2 regions of the Paucibacter sp. XJ19-41 genome follow, and region 2 is predicted to be linked to the other one. Evidence: riboswitches for the same ligand, from Rfam matches in the RefSeq annotation. Region 2 holds a riboswitch; the other holds the start of a gene.
What was found. Region 2 has a riboswitch for cobalamin ahead of PO768_RS09940 (TonB-dependent receptor domain-containing protein). Riboswitches for the same ligand answer to the same signal wherever they lie in the genome.

Region 1: another riboswitch for cobalamin. It lies ahead of PO768_RS23885 (TonB-dependent receptor); the one in region 2 lies ahead of PO768_RS09940 (TonB-dependent receptor domain-containing protein).

What each region holds. Positions count from the first base shown of each region.
Region 1 is NZ_JAQOWX010000126.1:182-7,541, reverse strand. Features, by position in the region: gene PO768_RS23885 (TonB-dependent receptor) at 1-2,026, opposite strand, end outside; cobalamin riboswitch at 2,180-2,431, opposite strand; gene PO768_RS23880 (ATP-binding protein) at 2,482-5,301, opposite strand; gene PO768_RS23875 (hypothetical protein) at 5,310-6,017, opposite strand; gene PO768_RS23870 (hypothetical protein) at 6,014-7,351, opposite strand; partial or broken gene PO768_RS23865 (hypothetical protein) at 7,348-7,360, opposite strand, start outside.
Region 2 is NZ_JAQOWX010000028.1:44,483-51,842, forward strand. Features, by position in the region: gene PO768_RS09915 (cobyrinate a,c-diamide synthase) at 1-387, opposite strand, end outside; gene PO768_RS09920 (ABC transporter ATP-binding protein) at 396-1,163, opposite strand; gene PO768_RS09925 (FecCD family ABC transporter permease) at 1,160-2,155, opposite strand; gene PO768_RS09930 (ABC transporter substrate-binding protein) at 2,155-3,066, opposite strand; gene cobU (bifunctional adenosylcobinamide kinase/adenosylcobinamide-phosphate guanylyltransferase) at 3,063-3,635, opposite strand; gene PO768_RS09940 (TonB-dependent receptor domain-containing protein) at 3,639-5,531, opposite strand; cobalamin riboswitch at 5,606-5,843, opposite strand; gene PO768_RS09945 (hypothetical protein) at 5,846-6,280, opposite strand; gene pth (aminoacyl-tRNA hydrolase) at 6,277-6,912, opposite strand; gene PO768_RS09955 (TolC family protein) at 6,954-7,360, opposite strand, start outside.

The DNA of each region.
Region 1 (7,360 bases), on a different contig from region 2:
CGCTGAAGCGCCAGCCCAGGCTGGCATCGAGCACCGTGTAGGCGGCCAGGCTCATCGCGTTCTCGCGGTTCGTGAAACGCTGGCCGACATGGCGCAGCCCGGCGCCGATCTCGTAGGCGCCCGCGCTGTGGCTGAGCCAGAGATTGGCCAGGCGCTCGGGCACATTGGGCGGGCGATGACCGGCCAGCGAGACCGTCTCCTTGGCCGCGTTGACGACGAACAGATGCTCGTAGCGGGCCTGCACCAGCGCGGTGTTGGCATCGACACGCCAACCCGGCGCCGGCGTCCAGACCGCGCCGAACTCTAGGCCGCGCGAGCGCTGGCTGCCGCCCTGCACGCTGTCGTCCGGGCGGTTCGGCCGGGGCGAGGTGATGATGTGGTCCTTGACGATCTCGAACAGCGCCGCCGTCCACTCCAGACCGGCGCCGGCCCGCTTGTAGCCCAGTTCGAGCTGCCGGCCCTCGGTCAGGCGCAGATCCTTGTTGGCACTGGAGATCGACACCACATTGCCGACCGGATCGGTGCCGGTGCTGGCCTGGGCATAAAGGCTTTGCGTCGCATCGAGCTGGAACACCGTGCCCAGGCGCCAGGTGCTGGGGCTGAAGCGGGCCGCCCAGGGCGCCGGCAGCGCCGTGCCGGGCGCTGGATTGAGATTCTCGCGATCCACCCGAGTGCGATCACGGCGCAGCCCCAGGCTCAGCAGCCAGCGCGGCGCGGCCTGCCAGCTGGCCTCGGCGAACAGGGCCTGCTGATCGACCTCCGAGCGGCTGCGCGGCAGCAGCGCATCCCTGGCCTTGTAGAGGCCGGGATCGAAACCCTGCAAAGGCACGCGGCTGACGGTGCTGTATTCGTAGCGGTCGTTGGCATGCACGAAGTCCAGCGCCATCTGCTCGACGCCCACCAGGGCCTGCACAGCGCCAACGCGGGCCAGCAGGTCGGCCCGCAGCCCCGATTGGCGCAGCCGGTGCTGGATGCCCAGATAGCCCACGCGCTCGATCTGCTGGCCGTCCGGGGCCAGGCTGTACTCCTCCAGATTGCGCCACTGGCGATCGGCCTGGAAGCGGTAGGCCACGGCGCGGGCGCTCAGCGCATCGTTGATGCGCCAGTCCAGGCGCGCGCGGGCACGGTCCTGATCGACCTGCCAGAGCGCGTCGCTGACGTTGTAGTTCTCGCGGCGCAGCTCGGGCCAGAGGCTGCCATCGGCCTTCAGCGGCGTGCCGAAGTGATTGCTCGGACGTTCGCGATGCGCATCCAGGCTCAGGTCCAGGCGCAGATCGGGTGTGGCCTGCCAGCGCAGCGTGCTCATCAGCTTGGCGTGCCGGTGATCGCCGCGCTGCACATGGCCGTCGCCGCCAGTGGCCAGCGCATCCACGCGCAGCGCGGTGCCGGCGCTCAGGGGCTGGTTCAGGCCCAGACCCAGCCGGTAGTCGCCGGCCGTGCCCAGGCCTGCCGTCAGCTCCGCGCCCGTCTCGCGGCCCGGGGCCTTACGGACCAGGTTGACCAGGCCGCCGATGCTGCCGTCGCCATACAGCACCGAGGCCGGGCCGCGCAGGATCTCGATGCGCTGATAGCCCCAGCTGTCGGTCGGCGTGGACTGGGTGCCCGAGGCCGTGGCCATGCGCAGCCCGTCCTCGGCGCTGGCCACCGACTCGTTGCCGGTGAAGCCGCGGCTCGAGTAGGTGCTGCCCGAGGTGGCCGAGGCCTGCACCATGATGCCGGTGGCGCGACCCACCGTGTCGGCCACGCGGGTGTCGCCGCGGGCCTGCTGCAGGGACACATCGATGCTTTCGATGCTGGCCGGCGTATCCAGCGCGCTCAGCGCCAGGCGCGAGGCCGTCAGCTGCGGGGCCTTCAGGCCGCCGGCCTTGTGCGAGGCCCCCTGCACCAGCACCGGCCTGAGCTCGGTGGTCGGCGCGGTGCTGGGCGGGTCGACTTCGGCGGCGCAGGCCGGCATGCCCAGCAGGGTCAGGGCAGCGGCCGCGCAGGGGGCCACGACGGCGCAAGGCCGTGCAGGGAACTTCTTCATGATGATCAGCGCTCAACAAAGGGGGACGGCCACGCCGCCCGCGCCGCGAACAGCGGTGGACAGAGCAAGGCAGACAGGCAAGGACCATCCCTCGTGCGCACCACCTCCCCGTGGCCGCGCACCTCATGACGCTGCCGCCGGCCCGAGGGCTGACGGCGCATCGCCTTGTTGGCCGGTATCCGGGCTGACGGCGCGGCTCATATGCCCTTCCCAGACGCCGGGGCATCCAGTGGGCTGCGGATATGAGCTGCAGGTTTCTTCTTTCTGTCGAAACCTGGGTCCGTTTGACCGTTGCGGGGGCAGCTCAGGCAAGGATGGGGCCGCGTGGCCCTGCTCCCTCCTGATTCCCGTTTAACTGCGGCATCAATGACTGATCCCGCGAGCACCAACGGCGCGCATTCTATGCGAGGCCGGTATACCCCGATGTTGATCGGGCAAGACCAGGCCCCGGCCGTTCAGTCGTAGATTGACTTCTCGGGCCGCCGCGTGATCACCGCGATCGGCGGGGCCCAGCGTTCGCCGCGCGGCTTCGTGCTGGTCACCAGGGTGATCTCGCTGGGCTCGAAGACCTCGACGTTGTGCGTGATGGGCGTGGTCAGCAGGTACTGCGCGCGCGTGCTGCGCAGGAAGTGGCCGACCAGCTGGATATTGCGCACGTCCAGATGGGCAAAGGGCTCGTCGATAAAGACAAAGCCGCCGGGGGTCTCGTCGTCCTTCATCAGGCCCACCAGCAGGATCAAGCTCTTGAGCACCTGCTGGCCGCCCGAGGCCTCGCCGTCGTTCAGGCCCACCTCGCCCTTGCCGTCGAAGTTGAAGCGCACATGCAGGCCGGCCTGGGCCAGCACCATATCGTCGTTGTCCAGATGCGGCAGCTCGGCCTGGGCCATCACGCCGGCCAGTTCGCCGAGCTCCTGCACATTCTTCTTGTAGCGCCGCACGGTCGCGCGCAGCACATCGATATAGCGCTCGCGGGCATTGAAGGCGGCGATGCGCGCCATCTCGTTGCTGGCGCGGCGGTCCTCCAGCTGGCTGCTCTGCTCCAGCACCGAGACGTTCATCCGCGCATGGCGCTCCTGCACGGCGGGATCGGTCTCCCACACCCCGGTGTCCAGCTCCTGCTGCACATGGCGAGCCGCGATCTCGGCCTGCTTGGCGTTCTCGAACTCGTCGCGCAGCGCCTGCACCTTGGCCGGCTGCGTCCAGCTGGCCGGGAAGCGCTCGCGCGCCTCGCGCGAGGCCTTGGCCGCCAGGGCCAGGTCTTGCCGGCGCGACTCATGCTCGCGCAGCACGCGCAGCACATTCTCCTCGCTGGCCTTCAGCCCGCCCTGGGCGGCCTCATAGTCGCGCTCGCTGCGGGTGGCCGCGGTCAGCGCGCGGTCATGCTCGGCGTCGAGCGCGGCCATGCGGGTGGCGGCCTCGATACGGGCCTGGCGCAAGCCGGCCAGGCGGGCCCGGCCTTCCGCAAACTCGGCGGCCCGCTCGGCCAGCTCGCGCGCGGCCTTGTGGCCCTGGGCCGCCCGCTGCACGTCCTTGAGCTGGCGCTCGACCTCGGCCTGCTCCTTGGCGATGCGGCTCAGCTCGCTGTCGTAGCGGCTCAGCTCACGCTCCAGCGAGGCGCGGCGCGAATCCAGCGCCGAGGTGCCGAACTGGTAGTCGCGCGCCTCCACCCAGAGGCTGCGGCCGCCGCGACCGTCGCGGTAATAGGCCTCGGGCGTGATCCACTCGCCGCCGGCCTTGGCTCCGGTCTCGGTGTCCTTGACGCAGCGTATCGTCGCCAGCTGGCGCAGCAGCCAGCCGGGCAGCTTGGCATTGATCTTCAGCGCCGCCAGCAGCGAATCCTTGGGCGCCTGGGCCGGCGCGTTCTCGCCGTCGGCAACGACGTAATGGCGGTAGCGCTCCTTGGCCGCCAGGCCGAAGGCGCGGCCTTCGTCGCCGCTGTGGGCCAGCACCACCACCCAGCGCGAGGGCCGCAGCAGGCCCTCGGCGGCGGCACGCCAGGCCTCGTCGGCGATGTCGATGCAGTCGGCCAGCACATGGTGGGCGATGCCGGCCTCGTCGAGCGCGCGCCGAAAGCGCGTCACCTCGGGCGGCGGCGGCGGCAGGCGCTGGCCGCTCAGGGCCTCCATCGCCGCCTGGGCCTTGCGGCTCTGGTCGTTCTGGCGCGTGAAGCTCTCGCGCAGCGTGTGCTGGCGGCTGCTCAGTTCCTCCAGGCGCTGGGTCAGCTCCTGGCCGTCGGACTCCACCGCGGCCAGCGCCTTCAGCTCCTCCTCGCGCTTGGCCAGCAGCTCGACCGGGCGCTCGGCCTCGCGGGCCGCATCGAAGGCGCCGCGCGCGAGCTTGCGCTCGGCCTCCAGGTCCACCAGCTTCTGCTTGGCGGCCTCATGGCCCAGGTGCAGCGCATGCAGCTCGGCGCGCTTGGCCGACATCTGGCGCTTGTCGCTGGCGGCGAACAGGCGCTGGCGGTGCAGCTCGCGCAGGTTCTGCGCGGTGCGCGCGCGCGACTCGGCCCATTGCAGCACCGGCACCACCTCGGTGGCCAGGCGCTCGCGCTCCTTGAGCCGCAGCTGGTACTGCTGATAGCTGTTGACGCGGTTGGCCAGGTCCGAGAGCTGGGCCTGGGTGTGCGAGAGCTCGTGCGCGGCCTGCTCGACCTCCTTGAGCAGGCTTTGCTGGTGGCTGCGTGCCTGGTCGTAGCGGTCCAGCACCTCCTGGTCGCCGAAGACCTCGAACACCAGACGCAGCAGCTCCTTGGGCGAGAGTTCGCACAGCCGGTCGGTCTGGCCCTGCTCCAGCGCCAGCACGCGGCCGATCGCGCGGGTCAGGCCGGCGGCCTCGAGGCGGCGCTTCCAGGCCTCGATGCCCAGCCAGTCCTTCTCGGCCTTCTCGGCCAGCGCCTCGATCTCGTGCACGCCGTCCAGCATCACATAGCGGCGCTGCCAGTCGCCGCCGTGGCGCTCGATGCGGCAGGCCAGCGTCACTTGGTCGGAGTACAGCAGCGAGCTGGCGAAGGGGCGCGAGCTGTTCTGGCGGCCGCGCGCGCGGTTGTCCACCAGCGCGCGCAGCCAGGCCGTCTCGGCATTGGCGTGGCGCGCATAGGTCTTGTAGGTGCGGCCGCCCGAGCACTCCAGGCCCAGCAGGGTGCGCATCGCGTCGAGCAGCGTGGTCTTGCCCGAGCCATTGGGGCCGGCAATCGTGATGATGGCGCCGTCCAGCGGCATCGAGACGCGCTGGCAGTAGTCCCAGTGCAGCAGTTCCAGAGATTGCAGATGAAACATAGATGGGGTCAGGTCTCGCTGTCGAGTTCGGCTTGTTCGCCGGCCTGCAGCCGGGCAACCAGGGGCGCGGCGGCCGGGTCGGTCGAGCGGGCCAGCACATCGGCCAGCGCGCCGTCGAGGATGCGCGGCGCCAGCGTGTCGTAGTCCAAGAGCAGGTCCAGCAGCGGGCCTTCGGCGATGTCCTCGCCGCGGCGGATGATGAAGCCGTTGCGTTCCAGGAGCTTCAGATTGGAGTCCAGCCGCATCTTCTTGCCCAGCTGGTTGCCGAAATCGGCCAGCAGGCTGCGGTAGGACACGGTGGGCGAGACGCTGGCGGCCAGCGGCAGCGGCTTGTCGGTGGCGAAGAATTCGCCCTGCCCTTCCTCCTTGGCCTCGGCCCGCGCCACCTGACGCTGGCGCTTGGGCAGCACGATCAGCGACCACAGCACGATCAGCAGCGCGACGCCGTCGCGCGGCAGGTCCAGATTGTTCTTGGCCGCCAGGCCTGTCTCGCCGAACACCGAGACCTCGGCCGGGCGCAGCATCGCGACGCTGATATGGTCGGCATAGAGGTTGTCGATCACCTTCAGCCCGACCTGGGCCAGCCGGTCGCCCAGGGCGGCCCACAGCTCGGTGTCGATCAGCGCACGGCGCACCAGCGCATGGTTGCGGGGCAGCCAGCGGCGCGCGATCAATTGCGCCGCCAGGTGGGCGGCATCATCCAGGGCTTGGCTCATGAGGAAGAGGCTTCTTTCGGGGAATCGGGGGCCGGGTTGTAGAGCACACCGCGGCTCATCCACTTGACGAATTCATCGCTGGTCTCGCCCTGCTCGGCCGACCAGCGCACGCGCCAGGGCTGGCGCGCCATATCGCCGGTGGCGCCGCTGAGGTGCTGGGCCTGCGGGTCGCCCAGCAGCGGCAGCAGCTGGGCGCGGTAGGCGCTGCGCGCATAGCTGCCGCCCAGCACGGCCGGAGCCACGTCTTGCTCCAGCGCCTGGCCCGGCTCGCCGGCGGCCAGCCAGCGCGTCAGCAAGGCCTGCAGCTCGCCCATCTCGGGCGGCAGGCTCAGCACGGCCAGCTGGCCCGGCGGCGCGGCCTGGCCCGGCGGCAGCGGCTCGAGTTCCTTGGGCTTGGGCCGGTCGCGCTCGAACTCGGCCTCGGCCAGGTCCAGCAGCTCGTGCTGGGACACCAGCACCGGGTGCACCGGCCGCGAGAGCGCGCCCAGCGACAGGTTTTCGAGAAAGGGCACGTTCTGCAGCCAGCGCCGCACATCGGTGGTCGTGATGCCGGTGGAGCCCAGGGTCACGCGCTGGCGGTCGGCCTGCTGCAGCGCGCGGTTGAACTGGCTGGCCATCGCCAGCAGCCGCGCCTGGGCCAGGCCCAGCTCGCGAGCCAGCCGTTCCAGCCGCGCATTGCCGTCGGCCTCGGCCTGCTCGATGATGGCCTTCAGCGCCTCGCTGGCCCGCTCGACCAGCTTGAGCGCCCGCTCGAAGCGCTGGCGCGCGCGCCGCAGATGGAACTCCGAGCCGCTGGCGATCGCATCGGCGAATTCGTCGTAAAGCCGCGAGAGCTGGGCCTGCAGATGGTGCAGCTGGGCCGGGTCCAGGGTGCCCATCTGGTGGGCGCCGGCCACATTCGCCAGCAAGGCCGCCAGGTCGGCGTCCTGCTCGGCCGCCTGCGTCAGCGGCGACAGCAGGCCCAGCAGGCGCTGCGCCAGCGGCGTCACGCTGTACTGCTGGTTCGAGCCGTCCCAGGCCAGCAGCTCGGCCTCGCGCAGGCGCTTGAGCACCAGCTCCAGCGCCTCCTCGCGCAGCGAATGGAAATGACGGTTCAGCGTGTCGCGCGCCACGCGCGACTCCGGCAGCGCCATCAGCTCCATGAACACCCAAACCCGCAGGCGCACCAGGGCCGCCGGCCCATGGCACAGCGCCCGCAGCGCGGCCAGCAGGCTCTCGTTGCGCTCCAGCTGCCACCACAGCAGCGCCTCGGTCGGCGCGGATCCCTCGCGGAAATAGTCTTCGAAGCGCAGCTCGACGGTGTCGTCGGCGGCGCTTGCCTCGTGATCGGTCATGGCAGGATT
Region 2 (7,360 bases):
GGCCAGCGCAGCAAAGGTCTGGGCCATCGCCGAGGCGTCGATCACCGCCAGGACCGGCAGGCCAAAGGCGGCGGCCAGGTCGGCGCTGCTGGGCGCGCCGTCGAACAGCCCCATCACGCCCTCGACCAGGATCAGGTCGGACTCTGCTGCGGCCTGGGCCAACAGGCCCTGGCAGTGCGCGAGCCCGCCCATGAAGAGGTCCAGCTGATAGACCGGGTGGCCGCTGGCGCGCTCCAGCACCATGGGGTCCAGATAGTCCGGGCCGGTTTTAAAAACACGGACGCGCTTGCCAGCATTTCGGGCATGGCGCGCGATCGCGGCGGTGACGCTGGTCTTGCCCGATCCGGAGGACGGGGCACTGATCATCAGGGCGGGGCAGCTGTTCATCATTCTTCTCATGCGTTCAAGGCCAGCCAGCGGTCCTGCACCTGCAGTATCAGCAGGCGCTGCTGAAAGACCTGCTGCAGCGCGGCGTGGGTGGCGGCGGCCTCGGGCGGGCCCTGGTGGACGATGCGGCCGGCGTCCATCACGACGACGCTGTCGGCCTGCAGCGCGATATTGAGTTCATGCAGGACCGAGACCACGGTCACGCCCTCGGCGACGAGCCCGCGTACGATCTGCACCCAGTCGCTCTGGTGCGGCGGGTCCAGATGGGCCAGCGGCTCATCCATCAGCAAGGCCTGCGCCCGCACGGCCAGCGCACGCGCCAGCAGCACCCGCTGGCGCTCACCGCCGGAGAGCTGGCCCAGCGGACGGGCGCGCCAGTCCCAGCTCTGGGTCATGCGCATCGCCTGCTCGACGGCCGCGTGGTCGGCGCTGCTGGCCGGCGCCAGCCAGGGCTGGTGCGGCAATCGGCCCAGCATCACGACGTCCAGCGCGCTGAGCTCGTCGGCGCTGGCCTCGTTCTGGCCCAGCCAGGCGACCTGGCGGGCGCGTTCGCGTGCCGGCCAGCTGTGCCAGGGCTGGCCTCGCAGCTGCAGCGCGCCGTCGAAGGGCAGCAGGCCGGTCAGCGCGCGCAGCATGGTCGACTTGCCGGCGCCATTGGGGCCGACCACCGCCGTCCAGGCGCGCGCCTGCGGCGCAAATTGCAGCGGCTGCAAGATGGTGCTGCCGCCGAGCTTCAGCGAGCGCAGATCCAGGCTCAGCAAGGACGCAGCGCTCATGACCGCCTCCCCAAGCCTGAGGAACGCCGGTGCATCAGGTACAGCAGGTAGCTGCCGCCCAGCAGCGCGGTGATGATGCCCACCGGCAGCTCCTGCGGCGCAATCACCCAGCGCGCGCCGATATCGGCCGCCAGCAGCAGCATGCCGCCGGCCAGCGGGCTGAGCAGCAGGAGGCTGCGATGCGTGACCGGCCCCCAGCTGCGCACCAGATGGGGGGCGACCAGACCAACAAAGGCGATCAGCCCGCATTGTGCAACGGCCGCCGCCGTGGCCAGGGCCAGCACCGCGATCAGCAGCACCCGCACCAGGGCCAGACGCACGCCCAGCGAATGCGCGGTGGCCTCGCCCAGGCTCAGCGCGTCCAGGCTGCGGCTGCAGCCCAGGGCCACCAGCAGGCAGGCCAGCAGGGTCGCGGCCATGATCATCACGGCACTCCAGCCAACAAAGCCGGTGCTGCCCAGCATGAAGGCCTGCATGGCCCGCATGATGTCGGGGTTCATCAGGGTCAGCAGGGCCGAGCCCGAGCCCAGCACCACGCCGACGACAACGCCGGCCAGCAGCAGTCTCAGCGTCTGCTCGACGCCGCGCGCCAGCAGCAGGGTCAGCAGCACTGCGCCCACCGCGCCAACAAAGGCTGCGCCCGTCATGCCCACCCGCAGCGCGAGCGCGGTGGCGGCCGGCGAGAAGCCGACCATGAAGAGCAGCACGGCCACGCCCAGCGAGGCGCCGGCCGAGCAGCCCAAGAGATAGGGGTCGGCCAGCGGATTGCGGAACAGGCCCTGCGCCACCGCGCCGGCCAGCGCCAGCAGCGCTCCGGCCAGCCAGGCACCCAGCGAGCGGGGCGCGCGGATGTCCCAGAGGATTTGCTGCATCACCGGGTCCTTGTCGACCCAGGGGCTCCAGCCGGTGCTGCCTATGGCCAGGCCCAGCGCCAGCAGCGCGGCGCTGCCGAGCAGCAGCATCAAGAGCCACAGGCCATGGCGAGCGCTCATCAGCGCATCCCTCCCGGGGGCGCATTGAAGGGCACGGTGGGCAGGGCCACCGGGCCGACGGCGGCCTCGCGCAGGCAGCGGGCCATCAGCGCGGCGGCCTCGTCCATGCGCGGGCCTGGGCGCACCAGCACATCAGATTCGGCCGGCACCCAGACGCAGATCTTCTTGTTTCTGACCGCCTGGATCGCACCCCAGCCGGGGCGCTGTGGCAGGCCCGACGCACTGCGCTGGCCCACCATGATGACCTGCGGGTCGGCGCGCACGACGAACTCGGGATTTAGCTTGGGGAAGGGCCCCAGCTCGGCCGGCACGATATTGCGGCCGTGCAGCCGGCTCAGGATCTCGCCCATGAAGGAGGCTGTGCCGGCCGCATAGGGCGCAGAGTCGACCTCGTAATAGATGCGCAGGCCGCGCGCAGCTGGCGGCAGGCTGGCCGCGCTGTGGGTGATGGCGCCGTCGATGCGGTTCCAGATTCGGCGCGCGTCGTCAGGCTTGCCCAAGAGCTGCGCGATCTTGTCCAGCACCCGTCGCACATCGCCCAGACTCTTTGTCTCCAGCGCGATGACCTTGATGCCCAGCGCCTCCAGCCGGTCCATCAGGCGCGAGGACATGCCCAGCAGCACGACATCGGGCTTCAGTGCCACCAGGGCCTCGATGCTGGTGTCGTCCAGCCCGCCCAGCTTGGGCAGGGCGCGGGCGGTGGCCGGGTAGTTGGAGAAGCGGTCGGTGCCGACCAGGCGGGCGCAGTCGCCCAGCTCGCAGACCGTCTCGGTCAGCGAGGGCAGCAGGCTGACGATGCGCCTGGGCACCTCGGTCAGCGTGACGGTTTGGCCGCGGTCGTCCTTGACGGTGATCGCTGCCTGGGCCAGCCCCGCCAGCACCATCAGCATGCTTGCCAACAGACGTTTCATAGCCTTCCTTCTTCTTTCTCCACCGCTCGGGTCCAGGCCTGGCCGGCCACCATCAGGGTCAGGTCTTGACAGCGCCGGGCCACGGCCTGGTTCAGACGGCCCAGTTCGTCGACATAAAAGCGCGCCGCACTCGACATCGGCGACACACCCCAGCCCACCTCGTTGGAGACGAATAGCACCGGCGAAGGCAGCGTCGGCAGCAGGTCCAGCAGGCGCTGGCGTTCGAGCTGCCAGCCGGCCAGGTCGGGCTGGTCGTCCATAGGCATCAACCAGTTGGTCAGCCACAAGGTCAGGCAGTCGACCAGGATCAGCCGCCCGGGGGCGGCGATTGAGGCGAGCCCCTGAGCCATTGCCAGCGGTGCTTCTATCGTGTCGAAGCCCGCCGGTCGGTCTTGTTGATGGCGCGCGATGCGCGCGCTCATTTCGGTGTCAAAAGCCAGCGCCGTGGCCAGCACCGTGACCTTGTGGCCGGGCACGGCCGCCAGCCAGGCCTGCGCCAGCCTTTCGGCATGGCGCGACTTGCCGCTGCGCTGGCCGCCGACGATCAGGTGGTGCTGGGCGGCGCTCATGGCTTAGAGCTCCGGGGTGTAGCGCAGACCGACGAAGAACTGGAAAGGCGCATTGGCATAGCCGCGCGCGGTCTCGTACTTGCGATCGAAGGCGTTGTCCAGCTTGAGCTGCAGGCGCAGCTGCTGATTCAGGCTGTACTGCGCATCCAGGTCCAGCGTGGCATAACCGCCCAGCTGGATACCGGTGTTTAGGTTGTCGGTGCGCTTGCCGCTGGCCAGGATTTGGGCGCCCAGGGCCCAGCCGGCCACGTCGGTCTCTGCGCGCAAGCTGCCATGGGTTTTGGCGCGGCGGGCCAGCACCTTGCCGTAGTTCTTGTGGCCTGCCAGCTCTGTGACGTCCTTGGGCGATTGCAGGTCCAGAGATCCGGACAGACGCACCACGCCGAAACTCGTGTTGCCCTTCAGGCTCAGGCCTTGCAGGCGGGCCTGGCCGACGTTTTCGTAGCAGCCGAACCCGTCCCGGCAGGGACCGGGTGCGCCGAAAATGATCAAGTCATCGACCAGGTTGCGGTAGGCCGTCAGGCTGGCGCCATGGACGCCTTGTGTGAAGTGCAGGCCGATCTCGGCGTTCTTGCCCTTCTCGGGCTCCAGATTGGGTTTGCCATACTGGCTGAAGCGCTGGTAGAGAGAGGGGGCTTTGAAGGCCGTGCCGTAGGAGCTGAGCAGGCGCCATTGCGGGCTCAGCTGGTAGCCGGCAGCGAGCGTGCCGGTGTTGGCGCTGCCGAACTCGCTGTCGCGGTCATGGCGCGCATGGGCTTGCAGCGACAGCGGGCCGGCGGACCAGAGATAGCCCAGCCCCACGGCATCTTGGTGGCGGTCGGCCTTGCCGCCGGCCACACTGGTGTTCAGCAGCTTGTCCTCGCGGCGCTCGAGCGAGCCGTTGAGCTGGCCGCCTCCCATCTTGAGGCCGGCGCTGAGCGCGATGGAGCGGGTGCGGGTTTCGGTCTTGTAGACGCTGGGCTTGGTTTCGTAGTTGTCGGTGGATTCGCCGATGCTCAAGCTGGTGTCCAGCGCCGTGCTCCACTGCGCGGTCCAGGCGGCGCGCAGCGCGCGGGCGGCGTTGATATTGCGGTCGTCGACCTTGGGCTTGGCCGTGGCGTCGTACTGGCTGTTGATATGGCTGTCGATGCCGATCAGGTCGACGCGGTGAGCCTTGTTCAGCTGCGCGCCCAGGCGCAGGCTGGCGCTGCGGCTGCGGTAGCCGTCGATATCGGGGCTGTAGCCTGGATCGCCGATCACCGGTCGGGTGTTGAAGCCATCGCTGCGCTCGCTGGCGACGGAGAGCGCGTAGTCGAAAATGCCGTTCAGGCCGCTGATGCTGGCGTCCAGCTTTGCCAGGCCGTTGTTGCCGCCGCCCACACCCAGCTCCAGCAGCGGTGCGCCCTCGCCCTTGCGGGTGAAAATCTGCACCACGCCACCGATGGCATCGGAGCCGTAGATCGCGCTTGCGGCGCCACGCACGATCTCGATGCGCTCGATCTGCGCCAGGGGCAGCGACTGCCAGGATGCGCCGTCGGTGCGCTGCGAGTCGTAAGGCACACCGTCGATCAAGACCTTGGTGTGGCGGGTTTCGGCGCCGCGCACGAACAGGCTGGTGTTGGCACCGGGGTTGCCGTTGCGGACCATCTCGAAACAGGCCTGGCTGCGCAGCAGATCGGCCAGGCCGCCAAAGGCCTGGCGCTCGATGTCGGCGCGGGTGATCACGGTGGCATCGGCCAACACCTGGCTCAGCGCCTGCGGGCTGCGGGTGGCGGTCACGAAGACCGGGTCGAGACCCTTGCGGCCGGCGGACTGGGCGTGGGCCTCGGGCAGGGCCGCCAGCAGCGCCAGGGCAAAGGGAGTCATGCGCAGCAGTGCGCTCGTCGCGCGTGCGGGACGCCGAACAGAAGTATTCATTTATGGACCAACAACAGTACATCCAGGACGCCAGCTTCCCCGCGGGTCCTGTGGAACGACGGCCCGGCCAACGCCGGGACATCACTTGTTGGCCGGTATCCGGGCTGGTGGATGCAAGCTCTGAGTCCTTCCCAGCGCCTCAAGCGCCAGTGGAGCGAGTACAGAACCGGAAGCCGCGCTAGGCGACTTCGTCCACTTACCGTTGCGGGGACAGCTCAGGTTAGGTTTACCTCGGCGAGGCGCGCCCTTCTGATTCCCGTTTAACTGCGCAGCCATGACGGCTGCACGAGCACCAACGCCGTGGATTCTAGCGGCTAGCGTGGTGCCGAGGCGGCGCTGCTCTTGGGCCGCTTGGGTTTCTTGGTCTTGGGCTTCTTGGTCGACGGCGGTTTGTCGCCCTCCGCCTTGCTCAGCACCGGCTCGGGCCGAGCCAGGCCATCGATGCCGACAGGCCCACCCTTGGGATGGCTGGCCTCGAAACGCTGGCGCTCACGCTCGAGCTCGCGGGCCCGCTTGGCATCGGCGCGCTGGCGCTGCAGGGCCTCGCGCTGCGCGGCCGAGGCCGGCTGCTCGTATTCGACGGCCCGGTGGGTGCCGGCCTTGCCGTCGGGGCAGGGCGAGTCGCGCAGATCGCGGCCCTCGGGCCCGCAGCGATAGACGCCGGTGCTGCGGGTTTCGGTCTGTGCCGGCACGCCGCTGACCACGGCCATCAAGGCGATGGTGCAGCAGGTGAGCGGCAGGGCGTTCATGATGATGCAGGCGCGGTGGGTGGCGTGTCCGGTTTGGGTGGCTTGGGCCTGGGCGGCTTGGCATGTATCTTCATCATGGCCCGCTCCAGTTCGCCTTTCAACATCAGATCGACGGATTCCAGCGACTTGGTGATGCAGTCCTCGATGGCCTGGCGTTCGGCCAGCGGCGGCTTGCGCAAGACATAGCCGGCCACCTCGGCCTTGACGCCGGGATGGCCGATGCCCAGCCGCAGCCGCCAGAAATTGGCCGAGCCCAGGCAGGCCTGCATGTCCTTGAGCCCGTTGTGGCCGCCGTTGCCGCCGCCTTGCTTGAACTTCATCTGGCCGGGCTCGATATCGAGCTCGTCATGGATGGCCAGGATCTCCTCGGGCGCGATCTTGAAGAAGCGCGCCAGCGCGGCCACCGATTTGCCGCTGAGGTTCATATAGGTCATCGGCTCCAGCAGCCAGATCGGCCCGGCCGCGCCAGGCGCGTTATTGATGCGCGCCACCAGGCCGTGATAGTTGCGGTCCACCGCCAGCGTGCCGCCGAGCTTGCGGGCCAGGTCATTGACCCACCAGAAGCCGGCGTTGTGGCGGGTGTCCTCGTATTCGGGGCCTGGGTTGCCGAGGCCAACAAAGAGTCGAATCATGGGCGGGATTATCCCTGCCCATGACCCGAGCCCGGCCGCGCTCAGCCGCCCCAGCCGCCGGCCAGCGCCTTGTAGACGCCCACCAGCGAGGTGGCGGCCGCCGTCTGCGACTGGGCCAGCCGGTCGCGCGCCGACAGCAGCTCGCGCTCGGCATCGAGCACCGCGAGGAAGTCGCTGACGCCGACACCGAAACGCTCGCGCGCGATCAGCGCCGCGCGCTCGGCGGCGCGGGCCGCGTCGAACAGGTGCTGCGCCTGCTGCTGGCTGCGGCTGTAGCCGGCCAGCGCACCCTCGGTCTCCTCCAGCGCACCGAGCACGGTGCGCTCGTAGCTCAGCAGCGCCACCTCGCTGCGCGCATCGGCGGCGGCGATCTGGGCCTTGATGCGGCCGAAGTCCAGCAGGTTCCAGACCAGCTGGGCGCCGAGGTTGTAGGCGTAGGAGGCGCCGT